DNA from 3 places in the Paenibacillus sp. NRS-1760 genome. Region 2 is predicted to be linked to each of the others. Evidence: predicted binding sites of a transcription regulator. Region 2 holds the regulator's gene; each other region holds the start of a gene.
The links. Region 2 encodes LexA, which represses DNA repair genes until DNA is damaged. Its sites were predicted from a motif close to CGAACATATGTTCG; they were not measured.
Positions count from the first base shown of each region.

Region 1: the regulator LexA is predicted to act here: its motif matches at 8,560-8,573, upstream of ACIFSR_RS26960 (YolD-like family protein).
Region 3: the regulator LexA is predicted to act here: its motif matches at 2,193-2,206, upstream of recA (recombinase RecA).

Region 1 is NZ_JBITPK010000020.1:39,334-50,494, reverse strand. It holds gene ACIFSR_RS27000 (hypothetical protein) at 140-553, opposite strand; gene ACIFSR_RS26995 (right-handed parallel beta-helix repeat-containing protein) at 1,133-4,138, opposite strand; gene ACIFSR_RS26990 (SGNH/GDSL hydrolase family protein) at 4,186-5,178, opposite strand; gene ACIFSR_RS26985 (fibronectin type III domain-containing protein) at 5,192-7,009, opposite strand; gene ACIFSR_RS26980 (hypothetical protein) at 7,073-7,276, opposite strand; gene ACIFSR_RS26975 (hypothetical protein) at 7,477-7,671, shown strand; gene ACIFSR_RS26970 (hypothetical protein) at 7,756-7,962, opposite strand; gene ACIFSR_RS26965 (hypothetical protein) at 7,995-8,201, opposite strand; gene ACIFSR_RS26960 (YolD-like family protein) at 8,194-8,520, opposite strand; gene ACIFSR_RS26955 (acyltransferase) at 8,767-9,831, opposite strand; tRNA gene ACIFSR_RS26950 (tRNA-OTHER) at 9,905-9,968, opposite strand; gene ACIFSR_RS26945 (hypothetical protein) at 10,580-10,765, opposite strand; gene ACIFSR_RS26940 (hypothetical protein) at 10,802-11,083, opposite strand.
Region 2 is NZ_JBITPK010000013.1:492,404-503,564, forward strand. It holds gene glnA (type I glutamate--ammonia ligase) at 1-770, shown strand, start outside; gene ACIFSR_RS17815 (hypothetical protein) at 1,288-1,917, shown strand; gene ACIFSR_RS17820 (sporulation protein YjcZ) at 2,029-2,139, opposite strand; gene ACIFSR_RS17825 (GNAT family N-acetyltransferase) at 2,246-2,542, shown strand; gene lexA (transcriptional repressor LexA) at 2,615-3,235, opposite strand; gene yneA (cell division suppressor protein YneA) at 3,394-3,768, shown strand; gene ACIFSR_RS17840 (ABC transporter ATP-binding protein) at 3,929-4,648, shown strand; gene ACIFSR_RS17845 (ABC transporter permease) at 4,638-5,993, shown strand; gene ACIFSR_RS17850 (efflux RND transporter periplasmic adaptor subunit) at 6,020-7,102, shown strand; gene ACIFSR_RS17855 (DUF896 domain-containing protein) at 7,224-7,415, shown strand; gene ACIFSR_RS17860 (aldo/keto reductase) at 7,461-8,450, shown strand; gene ACIFSR_RS17865 (hypothetical protein) at 8,477-8,983, shown strand; gene ACIFSR_RS17870 (HAD family hydrolase) at 9,008-9,796, shown strand; gene ACIFSR_RS17875 (1,2-dihydroxy-3-keto-5-methylthiopentene dioxygenase) at 9,870-10,418, opposite strand; gene metH (methionine synthase) at 10,585-11,161, shown strand, end outside.
Region 3 is NZ_JBITPK010000006.1:143,724-154,884, reverse strand. It holds gene ACIFSR_RS03120 (hypothetical protein) at 1-102, shown strand, start outside; gene pgsA (CDP-diacylglycerol--glycerol-3-phosphate 3-phosphatidyltransferase) at 99-674, shown strand; gene ACIFSR_RS03110 (competence/damage-inducible protein A) at 767-2,017, shown strand; gene recA (recombinase RecA) at 2,276-3,325, shown strand; gene ACIFSR_RS03100 (regulatory protein RecX) at 3,405-4,109, shown strand; gene rny (ribonuclease Y) at 4,291-5,835, shown strand; gene ACIFSR_RS03090 (TIGR00282 family metallophosphoesterase) at 5,925-6,719, shown strand; gene ACIFSR_RS03085 (stage V sporulation protein S) at 6,857-7,117, shown strand; gene ACIFSR_RS03080 (dipeptidase) at 7,230-8,171, shown strand; gene ACIFSR_RS03075 (2-oxoacid:acceptor oxidoreductase subunit alpha) at 8,354-10,111, shown strand; gene ACIFSR_RS03070 (2-oxoacid:ferredoxin oxidoreductase subunit beta) at 10,089-10,955, shown strand; gene pduL (phosphate propanoyltransferase) at 11,045-11,161, shown strand, end outside.

The DNA.
Region 1 (11,161 bases), on a different contig from region 2:
ACAGCGTTCGGTCCAATAAGCAGCTGAGTACTGATCAACCTGATCACATGACCCACATTGACATTTGACGGTATCTACCATCAGCATTCACCCTCTCATGACAATAAAAAAAGCCGATCCGTTTAGGTTCGACTTTTGTTTATAAATTGAGTTTTTCTTTAGCATAGTGCATCAGATCATTGAAAGCCATTTCCTCGACTTTGTCTTTATATCGTTCTAGTTCGTAAGTTTCAGCTGAAATTATGTGTCCTGCTGTGAAATTGCCCTCGCCGAATTCAGAGTAAATCGCAAGACGCAAACGATATTCGTCACGAGTGCTACTAACGTGTAGTGCTCTCTCTAGTTCCCCTCGTTGTCTTGGTATATGATAGTATGTGCTTTTTAGAGACCCGATCATGGGAGCGTCCATCTGCTTAGCTTCTTCTAGCAGCGTTTCCACCAAATCCAGCAGAAATACTTCATTATCAGTCAACTGCTCAATTCCTTGATCTTGTGCTCCCCAACTCATGCCCTTACGGATTTTCCGGATCGCATTTAGCTTTTCCGCATCCATGCTAAATTCCTCCATTTGAATGATCCTAAATCATCCTTTGTATGATACTTCCCTTTATAGCACTAATGTAACTGAGACGGTGTTTTAAAAACGATAAAAAAATAAAGCGCACTTTATGCAATTGATCCTGCATAACGCTACGCTCGCAATAAGATCTTTAAAGCATACGCACTTAGTAACAAGAGAGGAAGAACAAGCCCATTATACTGATACGTGAGATAGCCCGTCAAATCGATTAATAGCCGTTTAAGCTATAAAATAAGCCTAACACTTGTTCCCCTGCGCTCATGCTAAGTTGCAAGGGCTTTTTTCTTTCATTTTTGACAGCTTTAAAAGAGTTAAAAAAACAATATATCTTTAGATCTTTATTACTTCATTGTTATCATTTATTGTTTATATCCACGACCTGTTACCTCGGAATTTAAAGCACATCGAAAAAAACGAGTAATACCAAGGGTTTCAGCCGTTTTTTAGGTGTTACCCAGAGATAACAAGAGGAATAATTCGATAACTATTGATTTTATTGAACAAACGAGTTAATTTGAGACCTGAAATTCCATTTTTGTTTTGCAACGTTTTTCACCCTATTTGACCATATGTTTTGAATACAGCGAGTGGCCCAATATTCTGCCAAATTACCGTTCCATCGGTCACCATTACACCCAGTGTCGTGCTCCATGTCGGCGCACTCGCGCCTGTCGTGCCAGCTGTGGTCGCTTCATAAACATAACCGCCTGCATTAATCTGGTCGTATTTCACTTTGGCCGTAGCAGCAGCCCACGCGGTCTTATTGGCTGTACCTGGCGTAACCGGCAGCCAACCCTCAAACCCACCTGAAACTGGTGCAGCCTGCTCAATCTTTCTACCTAGCGGAAAATAACCCGATGTTGGCTCGGAAAGCGCGTGAGTCAATGGATCATACCCAATATAAACACCTGCATCCTGTGCTGGAAGTATTAAGTTTTTAAATGTGTTTCCTACTGAGACGAGAGCAAGCATTGAATTAATGTGTGAGTAATAAATAAGGTTTAACGAATTAGCGCCGGTATACTCCACATTTGTATTTCTGATTGTTAATTTGCATGTATCATGTACAGTAGTAGAACCATTTAATATGAGTGATTGCAAACTCGGATTCGATATATTCACATCACAATTATCAAATTCTATAATTCCGTAACTTAATGCTCGATTTGTATTTACACTAATTAAATTAGCTAATGTGTTTACGGCAATTCGACTGTTTCTTATTTTTATTTCAGGATTTTCATATTCAACATTTGTTGCGCCAGCATAAATTATCGTATCTAAGAACTTGCTTTGGTTAACGTTAATTATTCTTTTTTTAGTATCCGGCTCAATGTGATTATCAAACGTACAGTTAATGTAACTGCAATCAGATATATCTACAGATCCGCGTACTGTATTGACCCGTTTTTGCATTCTAACTTGGGTGTTAAGAAAGACACAATTTTTATAAACATCCGCTCTAAAGATTATCGTTTTTTTGGCTGTACCCCGAACATCAAATAAACAATTTTCAAGTTTATTAGATGTAACTACCATGAGACCATTATAGTAGGAGTTAACTTTGATACGATTATCTTTAAAAACATAAAAATCATTATCAGGAATGAATATACTCAGTGGGTCAATATAGGTGTTTTTCTCAATTGTAACGTGGTATCCTACAGCACTGATATAACCAGTACTACCACCAACAAAAGTATTCTCAGTGATTAACACGTGAGCGTTGCCGAAATGGGAATCCATCAGACCGACCGGACTTCCACACTTATATATGAAATTCCCTCTAATTACACTCTTAAGTGTTGTATATAAATTGATTCCAATTGACGGACAATTGTAAATCCGATTATTCTCAATCGTAGAATTATAGTTCCCACACAAAATCCCTGTATGGCAGCCATAGATTAGATTGTTTCTTATAGTGATCGAATCACCATAGAAATCCTCTTGGTTTATTGCATATCGAGTTGGATCATTAAAAATCGGCTTTCCATAGATATCAATACCTGGTAAAAGCCCAACCCCGATATCATGAATTTTATTGTTTTGTATAATGTTTTCGCTTCCGCCTGGTTGAATGCCACCCCTATGATTCCCGTATATTTCACAGTCCTCAATAATTGTGTTATGAACAACCAATCCAAATTTAAGATGAATAGCCAACTGTGTCGATCCTACCCTGCTTGTATCAGTTTCGTTATAGAATAGAAACCGATATTTCTTGGCTCCTGGAGGAATTGTCATTGGAGTGAAAATCTTTTGAGTCGGTATCGAACAAATAAAAGAGTCATCTGCACGATAATAAAATATTCCCACATCTTTTGAGATGAGATTCGTTGGACGAGTATAACCTTGTCCCATTATGCAAAAAGCATTATGTGATGGGTAAGCGGCAGTTGTCGGAATCGTCATCATTTGTGAAATCAAAGTATCCGCTGTCGATGCAATCGGAAGACCAGTTGTACGACTAAGATCATTCACTGTTAGAGTCAAATTAAACTCAGCGGTCTCTTCATTTGAATCAGACTTAAATCCAATGGAATCAGCCATGTAAAACGCAATTTTATTTCTTCTAATTCCACAGAAACTTGAACCTTTCCGAATTAAAATACCCGTTGACCATTCAATTGCAACTTCTGCTGGGTCAACAAAGCTTCTATCCAAACGTTCGCCTAATATTTCCCCATTAACGATTTCAGAGTAATGAGCACCAACAATTGCAAAACTGTTTCCTGCAAACTTATAATAGTCAGTGGTTGCTCTTGTATCAAATGGAGACTTTCTTTCTGAATCATATAAAACTTGGAATGTGGATCCATTTAAATCTAAAGTCATGTAACTCTTATCAATGACGATTTCTCTAGGATAGCAAATCGGATAACTACCAAATGGCATAACAATGTACCGATACCCATTAGCATATGCCCACTGTATTGCATCGTTTATACCTTTTACATTATTATCGGCCCGAATATAATCAGCATCAATGTAAGGCTTCGAAGGGATACCAGTTGTAATCCCCCATCTTGTAAGTTCAACAATATAGGTTGTACTAGGCAAACCAGATCCCGATCCATTTCCAGCCGGCCCCTGTGGACCAGTTGGTCCTGCAGGGCCTTGTGGACCTGCAATTCCCTGATCACCTTTATCACCCTTAAGTCCTTGTGGTCCTGTTGGACCTGCGGGGCCAGTTGCACCAGTAGCCCCTTTATCACCTTTATCTCCTTTAGGGCCTTGTGGACCGGCTGGACCCTGAGGTCCTTGAGTTCCTCCTCCACCGTGTTCGCCCCCACCGCCTCCATTAGGTGGTCTAATCACAATTTCATAATCGCCAGATAATCGCTTATACGCTTCATGCAGTGAACTACCAACATTATTAATTTCACTATTTGTTTTCGCCATATCTGAAAAAACTACAATTAGAGCCTGTATATCTTCTGACTTAGCAATGGTTTCGCGTAAATAAAGTGGAATCCCATCTTTAAATACCGTGTTTTGGACCAACCCTAATCCTACGATTGTCGGGCCCATGTAAATAAAGCTTTGACCAGTCAAGATCCAACCTCCTAACTCTCCCTAAAATAGGTTGATAAAAACTACTTTTAATAATATTGTCTCAGTGCACCACATACCAATGAAGCTACTCGCTTGTGACCTTCAGTTGTCCAATGCAAACCGTCAGTAAGGTATGTTTTCTGATTAACTTCGTTATAACCCATATTGTTATACATATCTATAACGGGTAAATTGTAAAACTGACCAATCTTTTTGACATCATCCCCTACCACTTTCAACTGGCTTCTTAAAGTTGTCCCGGTTGTATCCGTCCACGCTCTCGGTGGCGTCATAAGGATGATTTTCATTTTCGGGTTTTTAGCAAGCAGACCCTCGATTAGCGTTTGATAAGCTCCGATATAAGTTTCTGTATTAAACGTCGAACCCACTGCTTGAAGCGTCCCGGCTCCACCAGCTGAGTGGATAGTCTCGTCATTCGTACCGCCCATGATTGTTACTAAGTCAGTCGTTGCAGTTACTGTATCTTTGTCTTTCCACATTCCAGAAGAACCGGACATTTTTCTACCAGCAACCGCTAAGTTTGTGTGGATTGGAATATAGTACTGTTCTTTTACGTACTGCCACCATGATGTCCCCTGTGTTAAGCTGTCTCCAATAAGAGTCCATTCGCCTATCGACAGATCGGGACGCCCGAATATTGAACCGCCGCGAACGCCAATTTGGTTTAAAGGATAAGAAAACGGAAAAACAATATTGTTCATTATCCCGAAAATCGGATACCCGGCATATGCCGCCATTTCATTTGCAGTTTTTAGCTCGATTGTGTTATTTAATAAGCACACATAATAAAAAGTAGTCGTTCCCATTTCGGTTGTAAACGTTTTGGTGCCGACCGAAAGAGTGAAGGCAGAAGTAGCATTCCATAAATTAAACGGAGTAAATGCAATGGTTTTTGCTATAAAATCAACTGCGAATTTCACATTACCGCCAATAATTAACTTAGAACTACCCCCGCCGCTTCCGCTGCCTGCTGGTCCTTGTGGACCCGCAGGACCTGGTAACCCTGATTTATGAAACAATGATATCCCACCTTTATTTAAGAGCGTTGAAATTCTGTGTTCTTTCCGCTGCTGACAATGCACGATTGTAGTATGATACATTCTTAAATGTTGCCATCTTACCAACTTCACCTATAACAAGCGGAAGACTCGATGATTGTCGCACTTTATCTGTTAAATTGATAAATAGCTGTTGAACTTGAACATCATTTACATAGATCTTAATCGTCGTTCCTTCGCGTTCAAAAACTATATGATAATACATACTGTGATCAGTGTATGTTGTCGGGCTAGTAGAAACAGAAGGATACCAATTAGTTGTTCCGTCTGCTCGCATTCCGAATAGATTTGCCTGGATATAATTGTTCCATGCAAACTCCAGCTTCATGACATTGTCAGTTCCAGCACTAATCCAACGACTCACAAGTATTGTTGCTGCGTTTGTCCCATTAGAAGCTACTTTAACAGTTACAGCAAGTGTGAAATCCCCAGTACCACCGAAGTAATTATCAGGATTAGGAACAGAATACAAGTTCGCAGGGTTTTCTAAGAATAATGTTCTAGATGCATCAATAACTGGATTTGTTATAGCTAGCGCCGTTTTTGCTTGCAAAGTCACAGGAGTTGATCGATTTCCCGCACTATCAATAGCTACTATTCGTAACGTATGAACTGTATTAGCAGCTAAGTTAGTAAACATAAAGCTCGTAACACCGACAGTAATATCTGCACTAGCAATCGTGAAATTTGTTCCGTCAATTGAATAAGCTGCTTCTTGTTTGATTACATCGGGTGAAGTGGATGGCGTCCAGCTTAATGTAATTGAACTTTCTGTAGGTGTGCCCGCAGACATATTTGAAACCGGATTAGGTAAAATGATATTTGATGCATTTGTGGTGATTATAAGTGACACGCTTGTAGAAACATTACCAGAAGCATCTTTTGCACGTACCGATAAATTATATTGTGTCTGTGGACTCAATCCAGTAATGGTGTAGGACGTATTAGTCACTGTAGCTATAACAGAACCACCCTGCAGAATTTCGTAACTTATGACATCGGGTGACGTTGAAGCTATCCATGATAGTTGAATACTTGTCGATGTCTTACTTACTTCAGCAAGACTTGTAACAGGATTAGGCTCAGTTACATCAATAATGGTACCAGGCGATTTTAAACCATACGCTCTAAACGGACCTGATGCAACTATCTTTACTGATGAGAACGTTTCAAGGCGTTGGTTAAAGACCTCACCTTTTTTATTACCTGTTGGATCACCTAGAACAGGAATAGTACCTAATCCCGCTATTGTAAAATTTAAATCGCTAGTGTGATCATTGCTTATGACAAAGCCCTTCATATTCACACTAAAATTCTTTGTCATATCGCCTGAACCACTGAAAAATTCAGTAGCAACTAAATCATCAGATCCACCGGCTCCAGTTGATCCCCCCTGAAGAACTACTTTCAATGCTCCCTCAGGTGTATAAGCATCTGCTGGATTTACAATCGTGCCATCAGATCGCTTCTGTTTTGATGGAATTGGTGTTTCATATGGATCAGGAATTTCACCACTTCCACCCTCAGAGTTTCCTCCATCAGGTTTTGTTCCAGTTTGATCTTTTGTTTCTGCTTTTGACAAACGATTATAAGCATCATGCTGAGGTGTGCCAGGTGTTTGAGTTTGAGCCCAAGTCTTTCCTGCAGCTGCGTATACTACTGTTAATAGTTGAATATCCGCGTTAGAGTTATAAACGCCCAATAATCCTGTAGGCACTCCACCTTTAAACACAGCATTCTGCGAAAATCCTAAACTTTGAATGGTTGGACCAACATAAATAAGATTAGCCAATTACAAAACCTCCTCATTTTGGACAATAAAAAAAGCCGCTCCATTTGGACGACTTCGACTATCTCAACTATTCCACTTCCAAAACTTCAATGTCTTATTTGGCATTTGCATCACAGCCCAATCAAATAACCTTTGATCAAGCCCCTTTGTCCTTCGTTCTCGTCGGGTTTTAAAAAGCATACCAAACAACATAGCATCACCAAATGCCATCATAATTGATAATAATAATGCAATAATAACCAAGATGACCTTCCATAATAATTTCAAGTAACTCGCCCCCTGAATCACATTTCGACAAAAGGAAAGGATTTCCTCTTTTGGTGTCGAATGAACTAGGTATAAAGGAGGTGTTATTTTGAGATTCTTTGTATCACTTGGTAATATCATACATTCCAGAATCATAATACCGATTTATTTACTTGGAGCGATTTTCATTATTTTTAGCGTGTTTTTCAAGCTGTTGGATAATGTTTAAATCAGGCTTTGCTTTGACTAACGACGCTCATCTTTTAGCTGCTATGTTTAACAAAACCCCCGTTGTTGCTTACCAAGATGATGAAATCATTGATTACGGCGGAGTTATCCAACAAATTCATCCAAACACTGTCAAAATCAATGGGATGCACTACTTGAAAGCCAATTGTGACTTCAAGATTCGCTAATCGGCTTATCATAATTATTGGATTTAAAAAGCCATCTTTGCGCTTTAACAGCAGCAAGAATGGCTTCTTGTTATTTTTATGAATTCATTCTTCAGATACAAAGCGTTTGGGATAAATAGGAGTGATTTTATATATTTCATGTCTCGGCAGCCAATCTACGCTACTACCAAATGTCACCTTAACATAATCAGTAATAAACTCGTCCTTGACAGCCTCTAGCAATCCTTGATACGTCAACGAAGTATCAAGCTCAACGACTACTATGTGACCTATATAATCATCAATTAACACTGAACCGCCTCCTCTTGTAAGAGTGTTCAATATTAATCTTCATTCTCCTCTAAGTGAGCTGTATCAAATTTGCCATTATATAAATCATCCAGAAGATGCGTCAGCATGATCTTTTTGGCGACCCACATCAGAATCATCCCGCTATCTATGCTCTTCGCCTCATCGTATCCGTCAATCTTCAACCTCAGCAGCTCAGCGTTATTTTCAAGATACTCGATTAATTTCTGACGATCAATCATCAAGCTGGGCACCCTCAATATCTCTAATCTTGAACCATTCACCATCAACCATAAAACGACCTTGTAGTTGATCCACGCGATCCACGATGCCGTTAACCTCAAGTTCTTCAAGCTCATGGAACATCTTAAGTTTAATTGGTTCTTTTCTTTCCAATGATTGAGCTACAATCCTCGAAATATCTTCCCAATCTTGTTCATCGAGATAAATTCGAACACGTTTCTTCTGTTCCTCAGCAAGCTGATTGATCCGAACTTTATGTTCAGGAAGCATCATTCTACTCGCTTCCCACATCCCATTACCCGTTAATTTATTCGCCATAAGAGCACCGTCCTTCATATCTGATGTTCTTATTATATGCGAACACACGTTCTTTATTCAAGGGTGAAGAAATGGCATTTAATTCGGCATGCCATTGCCGCTGCGAGCCGAATCCTTACACGTACAGTCAGTGACCGGAGAAGGAAATGAGCAAACAAGGCGTATGGAGAATGTCAAAACCATATCGCCTTGCAGGATCGGCGTAACGAAAAAGAGAGCTGTTAGGCTCTCTTGGAATAATCATATTTATATGCTCTTTATTGGTTTCAATTGATTCGATTTCTTGCTTTCAGGTTTTACAACCATATACTTTAGTTTTTGCAGAACATTGTACGCGAAGTATGAGATAACAAACACAACTGGAGCAAAAAGAATTTCAAAAAGTACCATTTCTTTAACAGCGCTTAAGTTAAGTGTAGATAATCCAAAGTTAATCAAGCTTATAACTAACACATGCATCACATAAATTCCAAGTGATTGTGAGCCGATTTTAGATATTAATGCATTTTGACCTAGTGGCTTGTTATTTAAAACAAATAAGAATATTGAAATTGTTAGGAAGATAGTTGATATAAAATAACCGCTTGGAGAATCCAACATCCAAGATTCGGATATCTGCAGTGATAAGAATACAAAAATTAGAACCGCATATGTCCAATTACTTAATTTCAATTTAACAGCCTGGTAATACTTCGCTATAAAGAAACCTAATGAGGTATAAAATAATCCGAAAAACAATGTATCTTGCGTTGAGATAGGAATGCTAAAAGACCAAACGCCCGAGTATGCTTGACCAAAAAGGCCAACAAGATTGAGCAGCAAACTTATAACCAGTAATAGCTTTATTTGATTAAGCTTATGGAATAGGAATACTATAATTGTACTCCAAATTAATGCGGGCAAGAACCAGAGCTGATAACCGCTCGAAAAAGTGCCGTAATAAAAAATGTTCAGAACATTGAAACCTTCGTTAAAATAATTGATGATGCCCTGCTGTACATCTTTTCCGTTCTGTAAGTTTACTAGAGTTGAGATCAATAAGTCATACACCACATAAATCAGAAGCCAGCTGCCAAAGATTTTTGTAGTTTTCATAAGATACTTTTTAACGTATGACAATCCGTCAATATTGCTCTTCAATAATTTTTGTCCAACTAAGTAGCCAGAAGCAACAAAGAAAAATGGTACAGCAAACCGCGATATTGTGTTTAATATCAATCCTAGCTGAGTATCTACTGTTGTCGTATGAATTATTACAACTGCGAAAATTGCGAAAAACTTTATGTAGTCAATTGAATAAACCCTTTCCATAAGCTATCCCCAATCAATTCCATATTTTGTTCATTATAACATCCACAGTTGTTCTCTAACAAGAATGATTTTAAGCGAGCAGTGGGATTTGAACCCACCTCAGCAGCTTGTAAGGCTGCGGTACAACCTATACCCGCATAACAAAGAGCGGTAATTTATTACATGCGCCTACCGCCAATGCGCCATGCCCGGCTTGGGCCATCAAATGCACACCTTTAAAACTCCGGGGTATTCCCCTCTGTGTGCTGTTTTAGTTAAATAAGGCTTCGACCTAACATTCCCCCGCAGGCTGTGTCACCAGAACGAAGGTGCCTCCTCGTTATGATCTCGGCAGCCGACCGATCCTGCGGAGTTGACTTGTCGTAAAAAGAAACCGTCAGACGCCCCAAATTCGATTGTGAGGCACTTTGTGTTTTGGTTTCCACATACAAGCAGATAGACCAAACGTTTGTTCTCGTCGCAATTCTGAGCGTATGACGTTAGATAATGGATCACCTCCTGATAACCTTGCATCAACTACACTGTTATCGATTAGTGCCTTCACCTATTGGTGGCATTCACATGACAAGATATAGCACTTTTTACTCTAAAATTCCATATATGTACTATTTCTTGATATTACTTGAAGTTTTCAAAGAACAATCTATGTAAAGGCCGGCCATGCATGACCAGCTCGCTGCGGAGATCCGCGACCTTACCGGCTGCTGCCTTAGGTTTCGTCCGCGCCCGTTGCGGACTCATCAGGCGGTTATATACATTGCATTGAACTGTGTAGTATTTTATGATACAGTGCGGCGACTTCATTGCGACGTGCTATATCTTGATACTTGGGTTTACGATTAATTTCTAGCTCTAGTTGATCAAAAAAACGTTTTAATGCAAGTTCGATTAAATACTGTTCTCTTCCAGTAATCTCAATCGTTGTATTCTCCATTTCCTTTTCCTCCTCGGAAGCCCCGAAGGGCTTGAATTAATCAAGCAATCTCTCCAAACTAACTGAATATAGCTGCTTCAGTTTATCGAAGGCTTTAGTAGTCACCATGTAACTTTTTAATTCTGGGCGAGAAGATTCATTTTGAACTATCCCTCGCCCCTTGAGCTCAAGTGTTGTATAAAGGAAGTAGTGCTTACCGTAATAACTCAAACGCGCTTCAATCTGTGCTGTGACCTTTCGCTCTTTCATCTCAGGATAATAAGTGTGGACCCCTTTCGATATTCGTTCTGCAGGAAACTCGATAACCTTTGACATCATCTAACGCCTCCAATGCCTCACTGGGCTATTTTCTATTTCTTACTACTCTTACTAACGCAACGATGCTGAGAGCCAATG
Region 2 (11,161 bases):
AAGTGGCACCAGGCCAGCACGAGATCGACTTTAAATATGCCGACGCGATTAAAGCGGCTGACCAAATTCAAACATTTAAGCTAGTCGTAAAAACAGTTGCTCGCGAGCATGGGTTGCATGCTTCATTTATGCCTAAACCGTTGTTTGGCGTGAATGGTTCGGGTATGCACTGTCACCAATCGTTGTTTAAAGGCGATACAAACGTGTTTTACGATGAGAAGGACAAACTTGGCCTAAGTACTGCTGCTCGTCATTACATGGCAGGAATTCTGCTTCATGCGCGTGCAATGGCTGCGATTACGAATCCTACAATTAACTCCTATAAACGTCTAGTGCCTGGTTATGAAGCGCCTTGTTATGTAGCATGGTCTGCAAGCAACCGCTCGCCAATGATCCGTATTCCTGCTTCGCGCGGTCTTAGCACACGTGTAGAAGTACGGAATCCAGATCCGGCTGCTAACCCGTATTTGGCACTTGCTGTAATGCTCAGAGCTGGTCTTGACGGCATTCAAAACAAGCTACCTTTACCAGCACCAACAGATCGGAACATCTATATCATGACAGAGGAAGAGCGTCAGGATGCAGGCATCCCGAGCTTACCGCTTGATTTGAAAGAAGCACTGGACGAAATGCTCAGAAGCGACATCATCTGCGATGCGCTGGGTGATCATGCTCTTGCTCATTTCTACGAACTTAAAGAAATCGAGTGGGATATGTACCGCACACAAGTTCACCAATGGGAACGCGATCAGTACTTGACACTTTACTAAAATTCAAAAACCTCAACGCTGCTGGCGTTGAGGTTTTTTTTACATTCAGTTATACAGCTGAAATAAAGCCTGATGAAGTGAAGGCGCAGGCATTTGTTAATCACATGTCGATAAGTAGCCTATATAGTCGCTCAGCAGCGTCTATGATGCGCTGAGTACGGTTTTAGAGAAGATCAAATATATTTAAAGCAATGGACTCAATACGCTCCTAAAGGAAAGTATACAGGTCTAAGAGCTACGGTCTAGTGCTTGTATGTCGATGAAATATATGCGTCATTAGTAAAATAAACCTTTATAGGATCAGTCCAACACATGGATAATGTGTTTGTGGCTGGTCTTATTTAGGTTGAATAGAGCCAGTACCACATAGAGTTAGTACTATTCGGGTGGTTATATTGTTGTTATATTCATAATAGCTAATCAACCCAAGCTAATAAACGAAATCGTGACATATATTTTAAACTCAAAAACGACCTAACTATAACTTGGATAATCAACGATAAATGAGGTGAGCAGCATGACAGAAACTAGAATAGATGAAGAAACCAATAGCAGTATTTATGTGTTGCTTACGGACACGGGCACATGGTTTACTCGGTTGATCAAATTATTTACTGGTGCACCCTATAATCACGCTTCACTTGCACTGGATATAAATCTGAAGAATATATACAGCTTTGGGCGTAAACGTGCGAACAACCCGTTAATCGCTGGCTTTGTCAAAGAAAACGTCTATACTGGAACCTTTCGATATTTCCCAAATACGCGCTGTGTTCTTCTAAAGATTGCTTTATCAGAAAAACAACATGCCGCATTGCTTCAATACATTCGTGAGTTTGAAAAAAATAAAGAAAATTACCGATACAATTTAATCGGATTGTTAGGAGTACTGCTTGAGCTTAATATCGAGCCAACAGATTCGTATTTCTGCTCCCAGTTTGTTGCTGAAGCCATGCGGAGCAGTGGTATAAACTTGTGGGAACGACCATCCGCGCAAGTTACACCTCATGATTTTCTTAAACATGAGCAAATGCAAATCGTATATGAAGGATTACTTTATGATTATCCGAAACTTGACCGCAAGAAGCTAATACGAATTTCTAATATAAGAACAACAGCCGTACTGTTAAGAAAACGTGTAATTTAACATCTCTCCATTTAAAAATCAAATTAATGGTTGGAAGGAGTATGAAAAGCAAAAAGAAGATCCATTTGATGGATCTTCTTTTGTTAATATGAAGAATGGCTCAAATACGAATTAATATCCGAAGCCAAAGCCGCCGCAACTGCAAGCAATGATCACCAGTAGAATGAATAATACTAAGATGATTCCTAAGCTTGAGAAAGCTCCACCCACGTAACCGGACATTTTTCAATGCACCTCCTTACGAGTTGAATACACAGTATGTTATGCGTGATAAATTCATAGTGATTGGGTGTTTGTCATTAGCTGATGAATTCATGATTTCGTAACTGTGAACGATAAGATCGCTGGCTTTGCATTAACCAAAAAAGTAACTGAATATGACAGACACTATAATTTACTTGCACATTTTTTTATTATGCGAAAATATAGAAGATCTGGTGTTGGCAAACAAGCAGCTACGCTAGTTATACAAAAGCATAGCGGAGAGTGGGAGCTGTGTCAGCTTGAACGTAATGTTCCCGCACAACAATTTTGGACCCATGTCATTGGAGAGCTCACAAATCAGAATTTTGATGAAAGGCATGAGAATGGCAGACGTTACCAAACCTTTAAGCAAGATCGTTAAAATAATAGCCAAAGAAAAGGCTGAATCAACATCGTTGATTCAGCCTTTTCTTTATGTACATATTAATTGGTATTAATGAATATCACGGAAAAGTCCAATGACTTTACCTAGAATCGTTACATTTTGAAGTAATATAGGCTGCATTGTGGAATTTTCCGGCTGCAAACGAATATGATTTTTCTCTTTGTAAAATGTTTTGACTGTTGCTTCATCGTCCTCAGTCATTGCAACTACGATCTCACCATTGTTTGCCGTTTGCTGTTGACGAACAATAACATAATCCCCGTCATGAATACCTGCTTCAATCATACTCTCGCCCATGACATTCAATATAAAAACACTGCTGTCACCAACAAAATGGGAAGGAAGCGGGAAATATTCTTCAATATTTTCTGTAGCAGTAATCGGCACACCAGCGGTAACTTTACCAACAATAGGTACTCTAGCTACGGAAAGCGGGATAATGCCATCAGAGCCTTCTTGATCCAAAATTTCAATAGCACGCGGTTTAGTAGGATCTCGGCGTATTAAACCTTTTTTCTCTAGACGGTCCAAATGACCGTGAACGGTTGAACTGGACAACAATCCAACAGCTTCGCCGATTTCTCGAACGGAGGGTGGATAGCCTTTCTCCCGAACTTCATTCTTAATAAATTCAAGAATTGAATGTTGTCGGTTAGAAATCTTCGACACTGCAATCACTCCATTAGTAGGTTTGCAAAAAATTATAACATAGAACTCGAGTTCGTACAAACATAAGTTCTTAAGTACAGAGGTTCGTATTTTTTCGTTGACACCAAACATCTGTTCGTGTATTCTAAAAACAGAACAAACGTTTGGGGTGTTGATAAATGATAACCAGTCCAAGTTTTTATAGAACCATTCATAAACAAGATACGAACAAAGCAACAAAGGTCAACCGCTTGATTAGGCATTTCATAAAGCGTCATACTGTTAAGCTCGTCGTTTGCACTGCTGTGTTTTTTTTATTATTTACGAGCTTCCTACTTATGGGAACATACGCTTCGAGTAATACTCCCGAAGCCGCTTCCGCGGAAGAACAAATTATTAGGGTGCAATCAGGTGATACACTCTGGAATATTGCAAAACAAGTTTCAGATGGCAGCCATGATATCAGATATATCGTATATTTGATTAAAGATCGGAATGATCTGCAATCAACAGTTATAAAGCCAGGACAGAAGTTAATTATTCCTAGCATTTAGCTTGATTTTCCATTACAATTCAATAGTTCATACAAAAAATTACTTTCTATTTAAAGTAGATGCTGGCCAATCTACTACTTTAGAAAGTTTTTTTATGTTTACTGCAGGGTTAACCCTTAGTTTTGCCGTCTATTAAAGGGGACTGAAAGGAGATGCTATTTTGTTACGAGTTGAAGAGTTATCCCACTCATTTATGAATGGGCATGAAACGACCACTGTACTGCAGAAAATAAGCTTTCACGTACATAAGGGAGAAATGATTGCGTTGTTAGGGAGCTCCGGTTCCGGTAAATCTACATTACTGAACTTAATGGCTGGCTTAATGAAGCCTACAGAAGGCCAAATCTTTATTGCGGACCATAATATTGTAACGATGAATGAAAACCGCTTGGCAGAGTTTAGACGGAAGCATATCGGATTTATTTTTCAAGCGTATGAGTTGATAGCCAACTTGACGGTTAGGGAAAATGTGGAGCTTCCGCTTGTATTTCAATCGATGCATCCTTCAATACGGAAGAAAAAAGCTCTTTCGTTATTAGAGCAGGTGGGAATTCCTGATAAAGCAGAGTTATTCCCATCGCAGCTCTCGGGAGGACAACAACAGCGTGTCAGTATTGCAAGATCATTGATAACAGAGCCATCGGTTATTTTTGCGGACGAGCCTACCGGTAATTTGGATACCAAAACAGAGGAAGAAATTATTATGATTTTGAAGCAGTTGAATAAAACGATGGATACTACCTTTATTATCGTAACCCATGAACGTGAGGTAGCAGCACAAACGGAAAAAATTATCACGCTGCGAGATGGTTATCTCGTAACGGATCAGGAAGCCGCACGAGAAAGTATGCTTGCGGGGGGAATTCAAATTGAGAATTAGTGATATTACAAGATTATCATGGGATCAGGTAAGGCGTAGAAAGGTTGTAACGGCATTATGCGCTGCGGGTATTTCAATTGGATGTGCAGCAATTATAATCGCACTCAGTATCGGTGAATCTGCTCAAGTTTACATTGAGAAACAAATGAATAGTTACTTGAAGATGGATGAAATAACGGTAACAGCGAGTACAGGAGCATACGCTGGCGGCGGAGCATCTTCGGCTGATGAAGATTCTTTGCAGAAAGGCAAGTTAACCAAGCAAAAGCTTGACATCATGAGACAAATCGAACATGTCAAAGCGGCATCACCATATCAACAGCTTAACTATATGGAGACGATGACGTTAGATGGGCTTACTTCACAAATTCAAACCGAAATTATAGGTACAGATATTGAGATGCTTTCTGCTTTTGGAAATGACATCAATCAAGGAGAAGCAACGAATGTATTAGGAACCATCGTTCTTAACTATGGAGCGACAATGGGATTTATTGATGAAGAGTCGAAACGTAAGATTCGAGAGCAAATCGATGCCAATCCCTATGATGAAACGGTTTATCAGCAATTTGAGAAGTTAAATCGTGTGCCAGGAGCCTTATATCAGAAGCAAATACAGCTTCGTTCCACTTCACCTGATGGCCAAGTCGTGTTGAGCGGACCCCTCCGGGTAATAGGTGTGCTCAAGAAGCCAGCTGGAGTCAGTGATGAGCAGTCGATGTATGACAAAAAAGGATATGTCTCATTAGAGACGGCGGAGCTTCTAAAGAAAGAACTGAAGCTAGGGAATGATGAGCAGGAAGCTTATAACTCTATTATTGTAAAAGTAGATAACCAAGCAAAGATTGAACAAGTAGAGAAGCAGCTGCAGAAACTAGTCGTTTCGACGCGAACAAATCTACAGCAGAAGGAACAGCTCGCAAATGAATTTAAAATCATTAAAGCTGCAGCACTTGGTATTGGTGTGTTTATTCTGATCATAGCTTCGATATCAATCGTAGTAGCGATGACGATGTCTACCTATCAGAGACGTAGACAAATTGGGATAATGAAGGTGCTTGGTGCGAATTTGGCTCAAATCCGCAACATGTTCATCATCGAGGCAGCACTGCTCGGATTGCTTGGTGGATTGTTAGGTGTACTTTTCTCGTATTGGATTGTATGGGGTATAAATGCCCTCATTTATAACTTATCCGGCGAGACGGACTCTGTCATTATTTTTATTCCATTTATAACGATTCCAATAGGCATGGCTTTTGCGCTTGCTACAGGTATACTATCGGGTATTTATCCAGCAATAAGCGCTTCACGTACGGATGCTTTAACAGCGATTAGGCGCGATTAATTTATGGTTGAAGAAGGAGCTTACATATGAAAAGAAAAATAAAGTGGGGAATAATCGGTATTATAATTATTGGGATAAGTTTTGGACTATACAAAATAGGCAATCCTCCAAGGCAAACAGAATTCGTTTCTGATTCTCAGCCAATTACATTCCAAGTGACGAACGAAACGATAGCCAATACGGTTGAAGTAAAGGGAAAGTCATTGTATGAGCAGGAAACTCTCATCTATGCACCTTATGGCTCCGAGGTTAAACAGTGGGCGGTAGAAGATGGGCAGCAGGTGAAAAAGGGTGATATACTGTTTAACCTGGATCAGACGGCCGTGCAAAACGATATTTTGCAAATGGAGGCAGTACTTCGAAAGGGCAAGCTTGAGGCTGAGTTAAACGATTACCTAAATCAATTGAATGACGAATCAGCCGCGATGGAGTCGACGGAAGAAGCACGAAAAAAAGTGCTCGTTGAAAGAGAAATCGCACGTTTATCGAAGGATGTTAATGAAGTAACAGCTAGCATTCAAGCCAAGGAGCTGCAGCAAAAGAAAAAAATGCTTAATGAATCCAGCTTTCGTTCACCAGCAACGGGAATCTTTTTATTCGATAATCCTAACAAACGACCACAGGCATTGACCGTCAATGAGTATGTCGGCAAAGTCGTTGACTTGAACAAATTGCAATTTATCGCCTTAGTTGGCGAACAGGATGTGTTTCGAATTAAAGCGGGCATGCCGGTCAAGGTGAAGATGAATGCGATGAAAGAGCTGAATCTTTCAGGCAAAGTGCTTAAAGTTTCTAAATTTGCAAAAACAGGAACGGATCAAAACAATTTAAATCAAGCCGCACAATTTGAAGTCGTAATCGTGCTTGAGCCTAACGAGTATTTGATTGCCGGCCTTAGCCTCAGCGGTGCTATTGAAACTGAACGCAAAGAAAATGCAATTTCAGTGCCATCCATTGCGATTATTCGCGAGAAAGATAAACATTTCGTGATGCTCGATACAGGCAATGGTCAATATGAGCGTAAAGAAATAAAGATTGGGCTCGAAACGCCAGAACAAACAGAAGTGCTTGAAGGATTGAAGCCAGGCGATCAAGTTGTTTTGCAATAACGAATGCTTCAGTCTGTCGTTACTTTATTCGAGATGAGCTCTGTTGCCTTGACAACTGATTGGTGGAAATGTAAAAGTAGAGAGTAGAGTTTTTTTCATCATGAGAGGAGTAGAGCAAGTAATGGAATTCGATAAAATTATAGAACGTATTAACGAGCTGGCTCGTAAAAATAAATCGGAAGGTTTATCCGATGAGGAAACGGTTGAGAGAGAAGAGCTTCGCAAGCAGTACTTGACTGTTTTCAAAAGCAATTTCCGTCAACAGCTTGATAAGATCGAAATCGTTGATGACAAAGATAATGTTAAGCACTAATGAATGTACTGTGTAATCATTTAATATCCAAGATGGGGTGATTAGATGAATTTCAAACTATTAGGCAAAAGTGGACTAGCTGTTTCTGAGCTTTGTTTAGGCACCATGACATTCGGCAATACGACAAGTGAGGAAGATTCGATCGAGATGATCGATCGTTTTGTTGATCGTGGAGGCAATTTTCTCGATACGGCCGACGTTTATGTAAGCGGTCGTTCCGAGGAAATCGTCGGCAAAGCGATCAAAAACAAACGATCTGACATCGTTCTTGCTACAAAAGTCCGTATGACAACATCCAGCAATATTAACGGTGTAGGCTTATCCCGCAAACATATTATGGACGGTGTAGAAGCTAGTCTTAAGCGGCTTCAGACTGATTATATCGATCTGTATCAAGTGCATGTATGGGATCATGCGACTCCGATAGAGGAAACGCTGCGCACACTGGATGACCTCGTTACTTCCGGTAAAGTTCGTTACATAGGATGTTCCAATTTTTTTGCTTGGCAGCTGATGAAATCACTAGCGTATAGCGATGCTAGCAGATATGTGCGTTTTGTATCGATTCAGCCTCAATACAGCTTAGTGAGCAGACAGATGGATCGTGAAATGCTGTCGCTTTGTTTAGAGGAGAAAGTCGGAATTATTCCTTGGGCCCCGATTGGCGGCGGTTTTCTAACTGGACGCTATACAAGGGAAGAGCCAAAGGAAGGGCGTCTAACTTCCAAAGTAGGCGAGAGCGCGTGGAATCTGCGGTCTAATGATAAAAACTTTGAAATTCTCGACGCATTGCTGGAAGCAGCGAAAGAGCTGGATAAATCACCAGCACAGGTAGCTTTAAGATGGCTCATTCAGCGAGAAGGCATTACTTCACCGATTTTTGGTGCCAGCAAGCTGGAGCAATTTGAAGAAAATATTGGCGCCATCGGCTGGGAAATGCCAAGCGAGGTTTGGAACCGTTTGGAGCAAATAAGTGCTCTTCCGGAAGATTACCCTAATCGTTTTATAGAAAAGTTTCGCAGACCGTTTGAATAAGGTATTTAATTAGGAGGAGAATTTGTTTGTCACGTTCCTGGGAGCGCAAAGTGCGCAAAAATATGGATGTCGTAAATAAGCAGCGCAAGAAGCAAGGAAATGGTCAAATCGTTTTTAATGCAGAGAAATCAGAAAAAATCGTTGGCCGCAATTTTATTGCGCCAATTCTTCTGATTTTGTTTATCGGGATGTACGTCATTTTGATGTCCAGCTCCTCTACATTTAAAATGGATACGATGTTTTGGATTACGGTAGGATGCTACATTTTGCTTGCGGCTTTGTTCTTTTTCCGTAGACCATATATCACGATCGGCAAAGACTACATTCAATCACGTCGCCTAACGGGAGACAAGCGTATTCCAGCAGCATCAATCAAAGGCTTCAGCGTGCAAAAAGGTTATGTGGTCGTGGAGATGCAAAAAGGCGGAAACTGGGTGTTCTCTAAATTGACGAACCGTTTTCCAACCGATGAAATTGGCGAGAAGCTGAAATTATTTGCAAATGCTAATGGAATTGCTTTTCAGCAAAAATAAATAGGCAGGAGAGTTCGAACAACGATGGCTAAACAAGCAGTATTATTTGATCTGGATGACACATTGCTGTGGGATGACCGCAGCGTTAAGGAAGCTTTTGAAGCTACATGCCAAGCGGCAGCAGCAGAATGCGGGGTTGATCCGAGCGAGCTTGAAGAATCCGTTCGCCGTGAGGCAAGAGCTCTCTACGAATCCTATGAAACGTTCTCGTTCACTAAGATGATCGGGATCAATCCTTTCGAAGGACTCTGGGCACCGTTTCTTGAAGGTGAACAGGAGGAATTCCGCAAGCTTGAGTCACTCGCTCCGGGTTATCGGAAAGCAGCTTGGACACAAGGCTTGAAAGCACTTGGCGTTGATAACGAGGAGCTAGGTGCGAAGCTGGCTGAGCAATTCCCGGCTGAGCGCCGCTTGCGTCCTATCGTATATGAAGAAACATTCCGCGTTCTAGATGCACTCAAAGGAAAATACAAGCTGCTTCTGCTTACGAACGGCTCGCCTGATTTGCAGCGTGAGAAGCTTGCTGGCGTACCGGAACTTGTGCCATACTTCGATCATATTATAATCTCGGGTGAATTTGGAGAAGGAAAGCCAGCAGCATCGATATTCAAGCATGCGCTTGAGCGTCTTGGCGTAGAGACGGATCATGGGATTATGGTTGGAGATAAGCTGACAACGGATATTCTTGGCGCAAATACGATTGGTATGACATCAGTTTGGATTAACCGTCACGGTGTTGTTCGCAATGACGAGATTGTCCCATCACATGAAATTAAACATTTGGAAGAGCTTCTTCCTTTGCTTGAAGTTTAAACTTGCAACAAAAAAGCCCCTCGCGGACAGCTTGTGCTGCTGAAGAGGGGCTTGCATTTTTTTTGATTTAATATTAGGCCTGATTAGCAGCGAACTTGTCGTCAGCAAACGGATGAGCGATCCAGCCTTCTGTTTCAATGAAGAGACGAACGGCAACGATTTGGCGATTATCCATGAGCGTGAAGAAATGCGGTTTGTATTCCGGTACGGAAATGACATCGCCAGCTTCAAGCTCAACGTCGAAATAACCAACATCATCAGTACCTTTTATAATAAAGATGCCGCGTCCTGCTGTAATCGCACGAACTTCATCTTCTGTATGCGTGTGTACATTTTCAAACTTTTTGAGCAGCTCGTCTAAGTTAGGCGTAGCATCGGACAATGCGATAATATCCCAAGTTTGATATCCACGACGCTGTGCCAAATCTTTAATTTCTTCGTCATATGTCGCTAAAATTTGCTGCTTCTCTTCATCGGAGAGAACGAATTTTTGCTGTAAATCTTCTGCTAGCTTGCTTGGATTCCAATGCTCATAGAGCACCTCTTGCTGTTCTAGAAATGCACGAACAGCCTCTTCCCCTTGAATCCGTTCTTCAGTATTGCGAATTCTAATTTCAGCCATGAACATTCCCTCTTTTCCTATAGAGATTAAATGATATAATGATTATAAAACAAATCAAATGGATTGTCGATGGATTACCTTTTCACCACACAGGTATTCTGATAAACTATGTGTTAATGATTTTTGGGAAGGGTGTAGTATTTTGTCAAAACCGACCATACAACAAATGCTTCAGGAGCGCATACTTATTTTGGACGGCGCAATGGGCACGATGATTCAACAAGCTGGATTAACTGAAGATGATTTTGGTGGAGCGGAGCTGGACGGTTGTAATGAAATACTTGTTCTGACACGTCCTGACGTTATACAGTCTATTCATGAGCAGTACCTTGAGGCTGGCGCAGATATTTTGGAAACCAATACATTTGGTGCGACAAGCGTAGTACTCGATGATTATGATATTCCTGAAAAAGCGAGAGAGATTAATCTTGCAGCTGCAAAATTAGCGCGTGATGCATGTGATAAGTACAGCACGCCAGACAAGCCTCGTTACGTTGCAGGCGCGCTTGGTCCAACGACCAAAACTTTATCCGTAACCGGAGGGGTAACTTTCGATGAGCTCGTCGAGAGCTATTATGAGCAAGCGCTTGCTTTAATCGAAGCTGATGTGGATGCATTATTGCTTGAAACCTCACAGGATACGCTTAATGTAAAAGCAGGCAGCATTGGTATTCGCAACGCCTTTGACAAACTTGGCAAAGAGCTGCCCATAATGATTTCAGGTACGATTGAGCCGATGGGAA
Region 3 (11,161 bases), on a different contig from region 2:
AATGAATTGCAGCTGGGACAAAAATCTGATTTTTTTTACAAACAAAGGGTTCGCGTAACGCACACCTATGAGTTAGATCGATCTGAGGAGGGAATTGCGTGAATCTGGCGAACCGCATTACACTAGCCAGAATATTTTTGGTGCCGGTTATTATGTTTTTTCTGCTTATTAAAGTGGATTTGGGGTCGTTCACGATTTCTGACTTCTCCATTACATACAATCAAATTGCAGCGGCACTCATTTTTATTGTGGCAGCAAGTACAGACGGTCTAGATGGTTATATTGCAAGGAAAAACAAAATTGTAACTAACCTCGGCAAGCTGCTTGACCCTTTGGCGGATAAGCTTCTCGTGGCGGCAGTGCTCATTTCACTTGTTGAAATGGATAAACTTAATGCGCTGATTGCCATTGTTATTATCAGTAGAGAGTTTGCTGTTACAGGACTTCGTCAAATCGCACTTTTAGAGGGTTCTGTTATGGCTGCCAGCACTTGGGGGAAATGGAAGACGGCGATTCAAATTACGATGATTATCGCTCTCCTTATTAATAATTTCCCATTCAATTTTATTGATTTTCCATTCGATGTTATTGCAAGCTGGGTAGCAGCTGCTATTACGGTTTACTCAGGCATTGATTATTTCTTGAAAAACAAACATCTGATTCCGGTAGAATAATGGTAAAGCATCTTTCCGTCAAAAAGGGGAGATGCTTTTGCTTATATGGCTATAATTACTCATACATTTGAATATGAAGGAGAACTTGAATCATGAAAGCAGAAATTATTGCAGTCGGGACAGAGCTGCTGCTCGGGCAAATTGTTAACACGAATGCCCAATACTTATCGCAGAAGCTTGCAGAGTTGGGTGTAGACGTCTATTTTCAGACTGTAGTTGGGGATAATTCTGCTCGCCTGAGGCAAGCCATTGAGATCGGCAGAAGCCGAGCGGATTTGCTTGTTTTTACTGGCGGACTCGGACCAACACAAGATGATCTTACAAAAGATGTATTAGCTGATTATTTGAACCGTGAGCTGAGTATTCATGAGCCGTCTATGTCAGCAATTGAGCAGATGTTCAGCTCGCGCGGCATTCATATGGTGGAGAGCAATCGTCGTCAGGCTTTGATGATCGATGGCGGGGTTCCGTTGGAAAATACTACAGGCTTAGCTGTTGGCAACGGTTTGTCTGTTGATGGAACACTTTATTTGCTGCTGCCGGGACCGCCGCGTGAAATGAAGCCGATGATGGAAGATGCCGGTGAACGGTGGCTGCGTTCGATGATGGGAGAGGCCAATCCGCTTTATTCTCGCATTTTAAAGTTTGCGGGGATAGGTGAATCCAACCTCGAAGCTAAGCTTCTGGATCTGATTGATGGGCAGCTTGATCCTACGATCGCACCATATGCAAAGGAAGGCGAGGTTTCGATACGCATATCGACCAAAGCGAGCTCTTCCATTGAGGCTGATCTGAAAATCGATAAAAGTGTGCAGCAGATTAAGGAGCGGGTAGGCGAATATTTGTATGCAGAGCAGGATATCCCTCTGGAGGAGGAGGTTATACACCTGCTGAGAGCCTCAAGACGCAAGCTGGCGAGCGCGGAAAGCATTAGTGGGGGTTTGCTTGCCGAGCTAATTACAAACGTTCCTGGAAGCAGTGGAGAGTACGTAGGAGGGGTTGTCACCTACACCAATATAATGAAGCATCATTTGCTCAGCATTCCGATGACTCAGCTTGAAGGCGAAGGGGCTCCTGGAGCGATTAGCGATTCGACTGCCGCTTTAATGGCAGAGCGGGTTCGAGAACTCTCCGATGCTGATTTTGGCGTTTCTTTGACAGGAGTTGCTGGTCCAGCACAATCAGAAGGCAAGCCAGTGGGGCTTGTCTATGTAGGAATTGCCGAGCGCGGCAAACCGACCGCTGTTCATACGCTGAATTTGAGTGGCGGCAGAGGCATGATCAGAATGAGAGCAGTAAAGTCTGCTTTGTATCGTTTGTGGCTTGCGCTGCAAGCACGGTAATTTTGCTGATTAGGAATGGCAGATGCATGTTTGGCAAATGGATGATTGCCATAAATAATGTTTGTCAATTGACGGTTTGACCGTTATAATAAAGCTTAGTTATCGGAAGAACCGTAGCGAAGATTACCTTTGCTGCGGTTTTTTTATGTCCATTTAAGGGGGCGAAGCGAAAAGGCGAATGTATGTTCGAAAAAATGCTTGTCAACCTGCCGGAAAAAAGGTATCATAAAATTATAAATAAAGAAGGATGTGAGTTTCTTGTCGGATCGTCGCGCTGCACTAGAAATGGCTTTGCGTCAAATTGAGAAACAATTTGGTAAAGGCTCCATCATGAAATTGGGAGAATCCACACACATGCAAGTTGAGACCGTGCCTAGCGGTTCGCTTGCTCTAGATATTGCTTTGGGAATAGGCGGATTACCGCGTGGACGGGTTATCGAAATATATGGACCAGAATCTTCTGGTAAAACGACAGTAGCTCTTCACGCGATTGCTGAGGTTCAAAAAATTGGCGGACAAGCTGCCTTTATCGATGCCGAGCATGCGCTTGACCCGCTTTATGCAAGCAAGCTTGGTGTAAATATTGATGAGCTATTGCTTTCGCAGCCTGATACAGGCGAACAAGCTTTGGAAATTGCCGAAGCTCTTGTAAGAAGCGGTGCGGTAGATATTATCGTTATTGACTCCGTTGCGGCACTCGTACCGAAAGCTGAAATCGAAGGCGACATGGGTGATTCTCACGTAGGTCTTCAAGCTCGTCTGATGTCTCAGGCTTTGAGAAAGCTATCGGGAGCAATTAGCAAATCGAAAACAATTGCGATCTTTATTAACCAATTGCGTGAGAAAGTCGGCGTTATGTTCGGTAACCCCGAGACAACACCAGGCGGACGCGCATTGAAATTCTACTCGAGCGTACGTCTTGACGTTCGTCGTATTGAGACGCTGAAGCAAGGCAATGACATGATAGGTAACCGTACTCGTATTAAGGTTGTTAAGAACAAGGTTGCTCCACCGTTTAAGCAAGCTGAGGTGGACATCATGTACGGCGAAGGTATTTCCAGAGAAGGTACGCTTGTTGATATCGGTGTTGAGATGGATATCGTTCAGAAGAGCGGAGCATGGTTCTCTTACAATGGCGAGCGTCTGGGCCAAGGTCGTGAGAATGCGAAGCAGTATTTGAAAGATCACAAGGATGTTGCCGAAGTTATTGAAAAGCAAATTCGCGATGCGAGCAACTTGTCTGCAGCAGCAACTCAGGCTAATTTCAAACCTGATGAAGACGATGAAGAGTTCGAAGATCTAGAATAAATTGTCCGGCAATTATACGTGTTGATGCTTCGCCGTCCTGTTAGGGACGGCGAAGCTGTGTTTAGAGAGGATGTACCGTATGACCCAAAGGCATTCAAGAACCGAAGAAGAATGGATGATATTATCCGTTAAGCAAGACAAAAAAGAACGGAAATTATACCATCTCTTTGCCGAGTCAGAGAAAGCTATACTGTCCGTGCATGAAGATATATTGATTCGTTATCGATTGACCAAGGGACAACTTGTAACCGAAGCTCAGGCCGATGAAATACGAATGGAAGATGAGCGCTATCGGGGATATATAATGGCTATCGCTTATTTGGGAGCTAGACCGCGAACGAGAAAGCAGATTGAGCAATATTTGAATCGCAAGTTTTTTGAAGCTGACAATATTCAGTATGCCCTTGACCGTTTAGAAAGAGAGCATATTGTGGATGATGAACAATATGCACGCCAATTTGCGACCAGCCGACTTAAGAATCGCTTAAAGGGTCGACGGTTCATTCAGCAAGAGCTGCAACAGCGAGGCGTGTCGAAAGAAGCCGCAGCAGAAGCAATCGGTTCACTGGACCAGAAAGTGGAATTAGCATCTGCTAAGAAGGCTGCGGAGAAGAAATGGCGATCTTTAAAAGGCGAACCATTTGAGAAAAAACGTAAGCTTATGGGGTATTTAATGCGCAGCGGCTTTCCGGGAGATATCGTGAAAGACGTGATAAAGTCGATCGATCTGGATGGGGAAGAAGACTCATTCGAGGAAGATGATGGGCTTTTGCTTGACAATTGATTTTACGAAAAGATAAAATGAGGTTGTATTCCTTCATTATTGAATCAATTTTCCTTCCAAAAGTTGATTCAATACGATTATTTTCGTCAAATTAGTAAATGTTTAAACGGTTTGAAGCCGGTTGAAAACCTAATATCATCCCAAGCAGTGCCTTGGTGTATGCAACAAGGAGGTGAACAAGATGCCTAATGAGATCATTTGGATCTTGATCTGTCTCTTTGTTGGCGCAATATTCTTTGGGATTGGTTATTTTATTCGAAAGTCGATTGCCGAGGCCAAAATTTCAAGTGCTGAGCAGGCTGCTATTGTAATCGTAGAAAATGCGAAAAAAGAAGCGGAAGCTCAGAAGAAAGAAACTGTGCTAGAGGCAAAAGATGAAGTCCACAAACTTCGTTCCGAAGCCGAGAGAGACATTCGTGAACGTCGCAACGAGGCTCAACGTCAGGAAAGACGTTTGCTCCAAAAAGAGGAGTCGCTGGATAAAAAGTTAGAAGCGCTAGAACGCAAAGAAGAAACTGTAGCCAACAAAGAAAAACGGATCGAAGAAACGCAAGAGCAGATCGACTCCATTTACAAGCAACAGTTAAGTGAATTGGAACGTATATCGAGTCTGACAACGGAAGATGCGAAATCGATCATTTTATCCAATGTTGAACAGGAAGTACGACATGAGACAGCACAGATGATTAAAGAGATCGAGCAGCAAGCGAAAGAAGAGGCCGATAAGAAAGCCCGTGATATTATATCACTAGCTATTCAGCGCTGTGCGGCAGATCATGTGGCTGAGACGACGGTTTCCGTCGTAACCTTGCCTAATGAAGAAATGAAAGGCCGTATTATTGGGCGTGAAGGCCGTAATATCCGTGCTTTGGAAACATTGACTGGTATCGATCTTATTATCGACGATACACCGGAAGCGGTCATTTTATCTGGTTTCGACCCGATAAGACGCGAAATTGCCCGCACTTCTTTGGAAAAGCTTGTGGCTGACGGTCGTATCCATCCTGCCCGCATTGAAGAAATGGTTGAAAAATCTCGTAAAGAAGTGGATGAGCGTATCCGTGAATACGGTGAGCAAGCTACTTTCGAGGTTGGCGTTCATAGCTTGCATCCGGATTTAATCAAGATTTTAGGTCGATTGAAATATCGGACAAGTTATGGTCAAAACGTGCTGAAGCACTCAATGGAGGTCGCTTACTTGACTGGATTGATGGCAGCAGAGCTTGGTCAAGATGTTACGCTCGCAAGGCGTGCAGGCTTGCTGCATGATATCGGTAAAGCGCTTGACCACGAAGTTGAAGGATCACACGTTGAGATCGGCGTTGAGCTCGCTAAGAAATACAAGGAGCATCCTGTCGTTATTAACAGTATTGCCTCCCATCACGGTGATACGGAAGCCACTTCCGTTATCGCGATGCTCGTAGGAGCAGCAGATGCTTTGTCCGCTGCACGCCCAGGAGCTCGTCGTGAAACGCTTGAAACGTATATCAAACGACTGGAGAAGCTTGAAGACATTTCCGAATCGTTTGAAGGCGTTGAAAAATCATACGCGATCCAAGCTGGCCGCGAAGTGCGCGTCATGGTGCAGCCAGAGAAAATCGATGATACAGAAGCATTCCGACTCGCTCGTGATATTACGAAAAAAATCGAGAGCGAACTTGATTATCCGGGACATATTAAAGTTACGGTTATTCGTGAGACACGCGCGGTTGAATATGCAAAGTAAGTAAACAAAAAAATATAAGCTTTTCAGAAAAGTGGCTGCTAGTTAGCCACTTTTCTGTTTGCAGGCGTACAAAAAAGGAAGTGTAATGAATGAACGTATTATTTATCGGCGATATCGTAGGCAATGTAGGAAGAAGTGCGTTAAAGCGAGTACTGCCAGCACTTAAAAGTAAATATAACCCTCATATTATTATTGCGAATGGCGAGAATGCCGCTGCTGGTCGTGGGATTACAGCAACCATTGCTAAGGAATTTTTCGAATGGGGAATCCATGGCATAACGATGGGCAACCATACGTGGGATAATAAAGATATTTTTGAATGGATCGACAACGAGCCGCGCTTGGTTCGCCCAGCAAATTATGCAGAAGGCGCGCCTGGACAAGGCATGGCTTTTATTAAGGCTGGCGGAAAGCAGCTCGCTATTATTAACTTGCAAGGCCGCACCTTTTTACCGCCAATCGATTGTCCATTCCGCAAAGCAGACGAATTGATCGAAGAGGCAAAAGAGCAAACGAACAATATCCTTGTTGATTTTCATGCGGAAGCAACCTCGGAGAAAATCGCGATGGGATGGCATCTCGATGGCAGAGCTTCTATCGTGCTTGGCACACATACGCATGTACAAACGAATGATGATACGATCCTGCCTGGGGGCACGGCTTACATAACAGATGTTGGCATGGTTGGCCCTAAAGAAGGGGTGCTTGGCATGGAGCGAAACGCCGTTTTGCATAAATTTATTACGCAGCTGCCGGTTCGTTTTGTAGTGGATGAAGGAAAGTGGCATTTGCATGCAATCTCTGTTCAAATCGATGATGCGACGGGACAGGCACGGAAAATTGAGAAAATTCGTCTTACGGAAGATGAATGGCTTCTGATGTAATACTATGATTCTAGTGAAAGTTCTGACAATTCAGAACAGTTTGTTAATATGCGGAATAAAAGCAGGAATTTTTTAAACTCCCTCGAATACTATTTAAAAGTGGAATCCATCCAACAGTCCAAGGGGAGGTTCTTTTTATGGATGTATTAAAAGTTTCAGCAAAGTCCAATCCAAATTCCGTTGCAGGTGCGCTAGCTGGCGTTCTTCGTGAACGTGGTGGTGCGGAGCTGCAAGCCATTGGTGCTGGTGCGTTAAATCAAGCGATCAAAGCAGTTGCGATTGCTCGTGGATTTGTCGCTCCCAGCGGGGTGGATTTAATTTGTATACCGGCTTTTACTGACATTGTTATTGATGGGGAGGATCGAACAGCAATCAAATTGATTGTTGAACCTCGGTAGCAAGTCCAAGCGGCGTTATGGTGTAAGCCAATTGGATTAAAAAACAATCGTTCGCCTGTTTACGTCGTAGACAGGTTTTTTTGCTGCAAATTATAAACGGTGAGGTGCGTCTATGAAAGTGGTAGATTTCCATTGCGATGTGCTATGCAAACTGTTGATTGATGAAAATTTATATTTTCAAGGCATTAAGCCCGGCAAATTAGATGTTACATACGAGCGTTTAAAGGCTGCAGGAACGATCTTGCAAACTTTTGCAATCTATATTCCACAATCAATGAATGGTCGACTAGAGCCGATTTTGGAGAGTATAGATCGTTTCCACCAGATGGTATTAAGCTGCGAGGACATGGTGTGGGTAAGGACAACCCATGACTTGGATTCTTGTATTAAGGATGGAAAAATCGGAGCATTACTGTCGCTTGAAGGTGTTGATGGTCTTCAAGGACAAATGTCGCTGCTTCGCATTATGCATCAATTAGGCATACGTGCAGCTGGAATGACATGGAATCATGCGAATTGGGCTGCGGATGGAGCGATGGAGCAGCGTGGCGGGGGCTTGACCGCAAAAGGGAAATTGCTAGTAGAAGAATGCAATAATTTGGATATACTAATAGATGTATCACATTTATCTGAACGTGCGTTCTGGGATGTTGCTGAGCTTTCCAAGAGACCGATCCTAGCTTCTCATTCAAATGCAAGAGCAATCTGTGATCATCCGCGAAATTTGAGGGATGCACAAATTGAAAAAATAATTGAGATGCATGGAGTAGTAGGGGTTACTTTTGTGCCTTGGTTTGTATCCAGCGCGGAAGTCGTTGTCATCGATGATTTATTGCGTCATATTGAGCATATTTGTGAGCTGGGCGGAGCATCGCATATTATGCTCGGCTCTGATTTTGACGGAATTGATAGCTATATGAAACAATTAACGCATCCTGGAGAACTCGTTAATCTTCAAGAGGCACTTCTTAAACGATATTCTGAGCAGCAAACCGAACAGTTTATGTCCGGCAATGCACTTCGTTTTCTTAGGGAAAATCTCCCTTTTAACTAAAATGAATTCGATCTATTTGCGGTATGGGATTGATCGAAACAAACTATGCTTATATTAAGCGTTTACATCTTGATTTTTATAGATATGCGCTTTAAACTTGTTGTGACTGTTATGAATTATACTATATAATTACTTGATGAAATAGAATATTGCACGTTTTAGACAAAGAGGAGTTGGGCATTTTGATTAGTCAATTGTCTTGGAAGATCGGGGGACAACAAGGTGAAGGCGTCGAAAGTACAGACCGGATTTTTTCCACGGCGCTAAACCGTTTAGGCTATTATTTATATGGATATCGTCATTTCTCCTCGCGGATCAAAGGCGGACATACGAATAACAAAATTCGTATAAGCACGAAGCCGATTCGTGCTATTTCGGATGATTTGGATATTTTGGTTGCTTTTGACCAAGAGAGCATTGATTTGAATGCGAAGGAATTGCGTCCAGGCGGCGTTATCGTAGCAGATGCAAAGTTTAACCCAACGATACCTGAAGGCATAGATGCTAGACTGTTTGCTGTTCCGATTACGAAGATGGCTGAGGAGCTAGGCACTTCATTAATGAAAAACATGGTTGCCTCAGGCGCTTCTTGGGCGCTTCTTGGTCTTCCGCTTGAAGTATTCAATAAAGCGGTTGAAGAAGAGTTTGGACGCAAAGGCGCAGCTGTTGTAGAGAAAAATATCGAAGCGGTAAAAAGCGGCGCTGAGTTTGTGCTGGAGCAAGCGGGCGGACCGCTTGACGAATTTAAGCTAGATGAGGCGGATGGGCAGCAGAAGCTGTTCATGATTGGCAATGAAGCAATCGGTCTAGGCTCTTTGGCAGCTGGTTGCCGTTTGATGGCGGCTTACCCGATCACACCAGCTTCCGAGATTATGGAATATTTGATTAAAAAGCTTCCGAAATTCGGCGGAACAGTCGTGCAAACGGAGGATGAAATTGCAGCGGTAACGATGGCGATTGGTGCAAACTATGCTGGCGTTCGCACAATGACCGCTTCTGCGGGTCCTGGACTGTCCCTAATGATGGAGGCTATTGGTCTTGCAGGCATGACAGAAACACCGCTAGTCATCGTTAATACGCAGCGTGGCGGTCCTTCAACGGGTCTACCTACGAAGCAAGAGCAATCGGACTTGAACGCAATGGTTTATGGTACACATGGAGAGATTCCAAAAATCGTCATTGCTCCTGCATCGATTGAAGACTGCTTCTACGATACGATTGAATCGTTCAATTTGGCTGAGGAATACCAAGTACCGGTCATACTGATGACCGATTTGCAGCTGTCGCTCGGCAAACAATCCTGTGATCAGCTTGATTACAGCAAAATTGAAATCAAACGCGGCAAACTAGTCGAGAATGTGCCTGCCCTTGAAGGCCACGACTTGTTTAAACGCTATGAGCTAACAGAAGACGGTATTTCCCCTCGTGTATTGCCTGGCGAGAAGGGCGGTCTGCATCATGTGACAGGCGTAGAGCATGATGAAACTGGACGTCCATCGGAGAATGCAATGAACCGTCAGCACATGATGGATAAGCGATTGAACAAGCTGAATGATATGTACATTCGTGAAGCTATTCGTGTTGACGCACCTCATGAAACGCCTGATTTGCTTATTATCGGTATGGGTTCTACTGGCGGCACGATTGATGAAGCTAGAAGCTTGCTAACTCTAGATGGCGTGAAAACGAACCATATCACGATTCGTCAAATTCATCCGTTCCCAACTAAACCCCTGCTTCCTTACTTGCAAAATGCGAAAAAAGTAATTGTCATCGAAAATAATGCAACCGGACAGCTGGCAGGACAAATTAAAATGCATGCTGGTTTTGCAGAAAAAATCGATAGCTTGCTTAAATACGACGGTAACCCATTTTTACCTTCCGACGTTCACAAAGCATGTAAGGAGTTGAGTTTAGATGGCAACGTTCAAAGAGTTTAGAAATAATGTAAAACCTAACTGGTGCCCAGGCTGCGGAGACTTTTCTATTCAAGCGGCGATTCAACGTGCAGCAGCTAACGTAGGACTAGAACCTGAGAACCTAGCGGTTATATCAGGTATTGGATGTTCAGGCCGGATCTCTGGCTACATTAACGCATATGGCTTTCATGGCATTCACGGCCGCGTGCTGCCTATCGCACAAGGTGTAAAGCTTGCTAATCGCGAGCTTACCGTAATCGCTTCAGGCGGAGACGGAGACGGCTTCGCTATTGGTATGGGGCACACGGTTCACGCGATCCGTCGCAACCTGAATGTGACTTATATCGTAATGGATAACCAAATTTATGGCTTAACCAAAGGTCAAACTTCACCGCGCAGCGCGGAAGGCTTCAAAACAAAATCGACGCCGGAAGGCTCGATTGAGTCGACGCTGTCACCGCTTGAGATTGCGTTGTCTGCGGGTGCAACATTTATTGCTCAATCATTCTCGAGTGATTTGAAGCAGCTGACGAAATTAATCGAAGAGGGAATCAACCACGAAGGTTTCTCCTTGATTAACGTATTCAGCCCATGTGTTACCTTCAACAAAATCAATACGTACGACTGGTTTAAGGAAAATATCGTGAACTTGGAGCAATTCCCTGATTACGATCCAACAAACCGCGTGCAGGCGATGAACAAGATTATGGAAACAAACGGCATGCTTACAGGACTTATCTATCAGAATAAAACGCGTAAAGCCTATGAAGATTTGATTACAGGCTTCAAGCCCGAGGCTCTAGCTAAGCAAAATATCAAAATCACCCCAGAAGAATTCGATAAGCTTGTTGCCGAATTTAAATAAGTGGTATGATAAGCATGCGGCCAAAAGGCCGTATGCTTTTTCTTTCAACTCTGTGGAAAACAACAAAATTAAATCAGGAGAGTGACAACATGATACATAGAGGAGTACCAATCGGAGTATCTGCAAGACATATTCATTTATCACAGGAGCATGTTGAAATATTGTTTGGGGCAGGTTATGCGTTAACTGAAATGAAGCCATTGTCT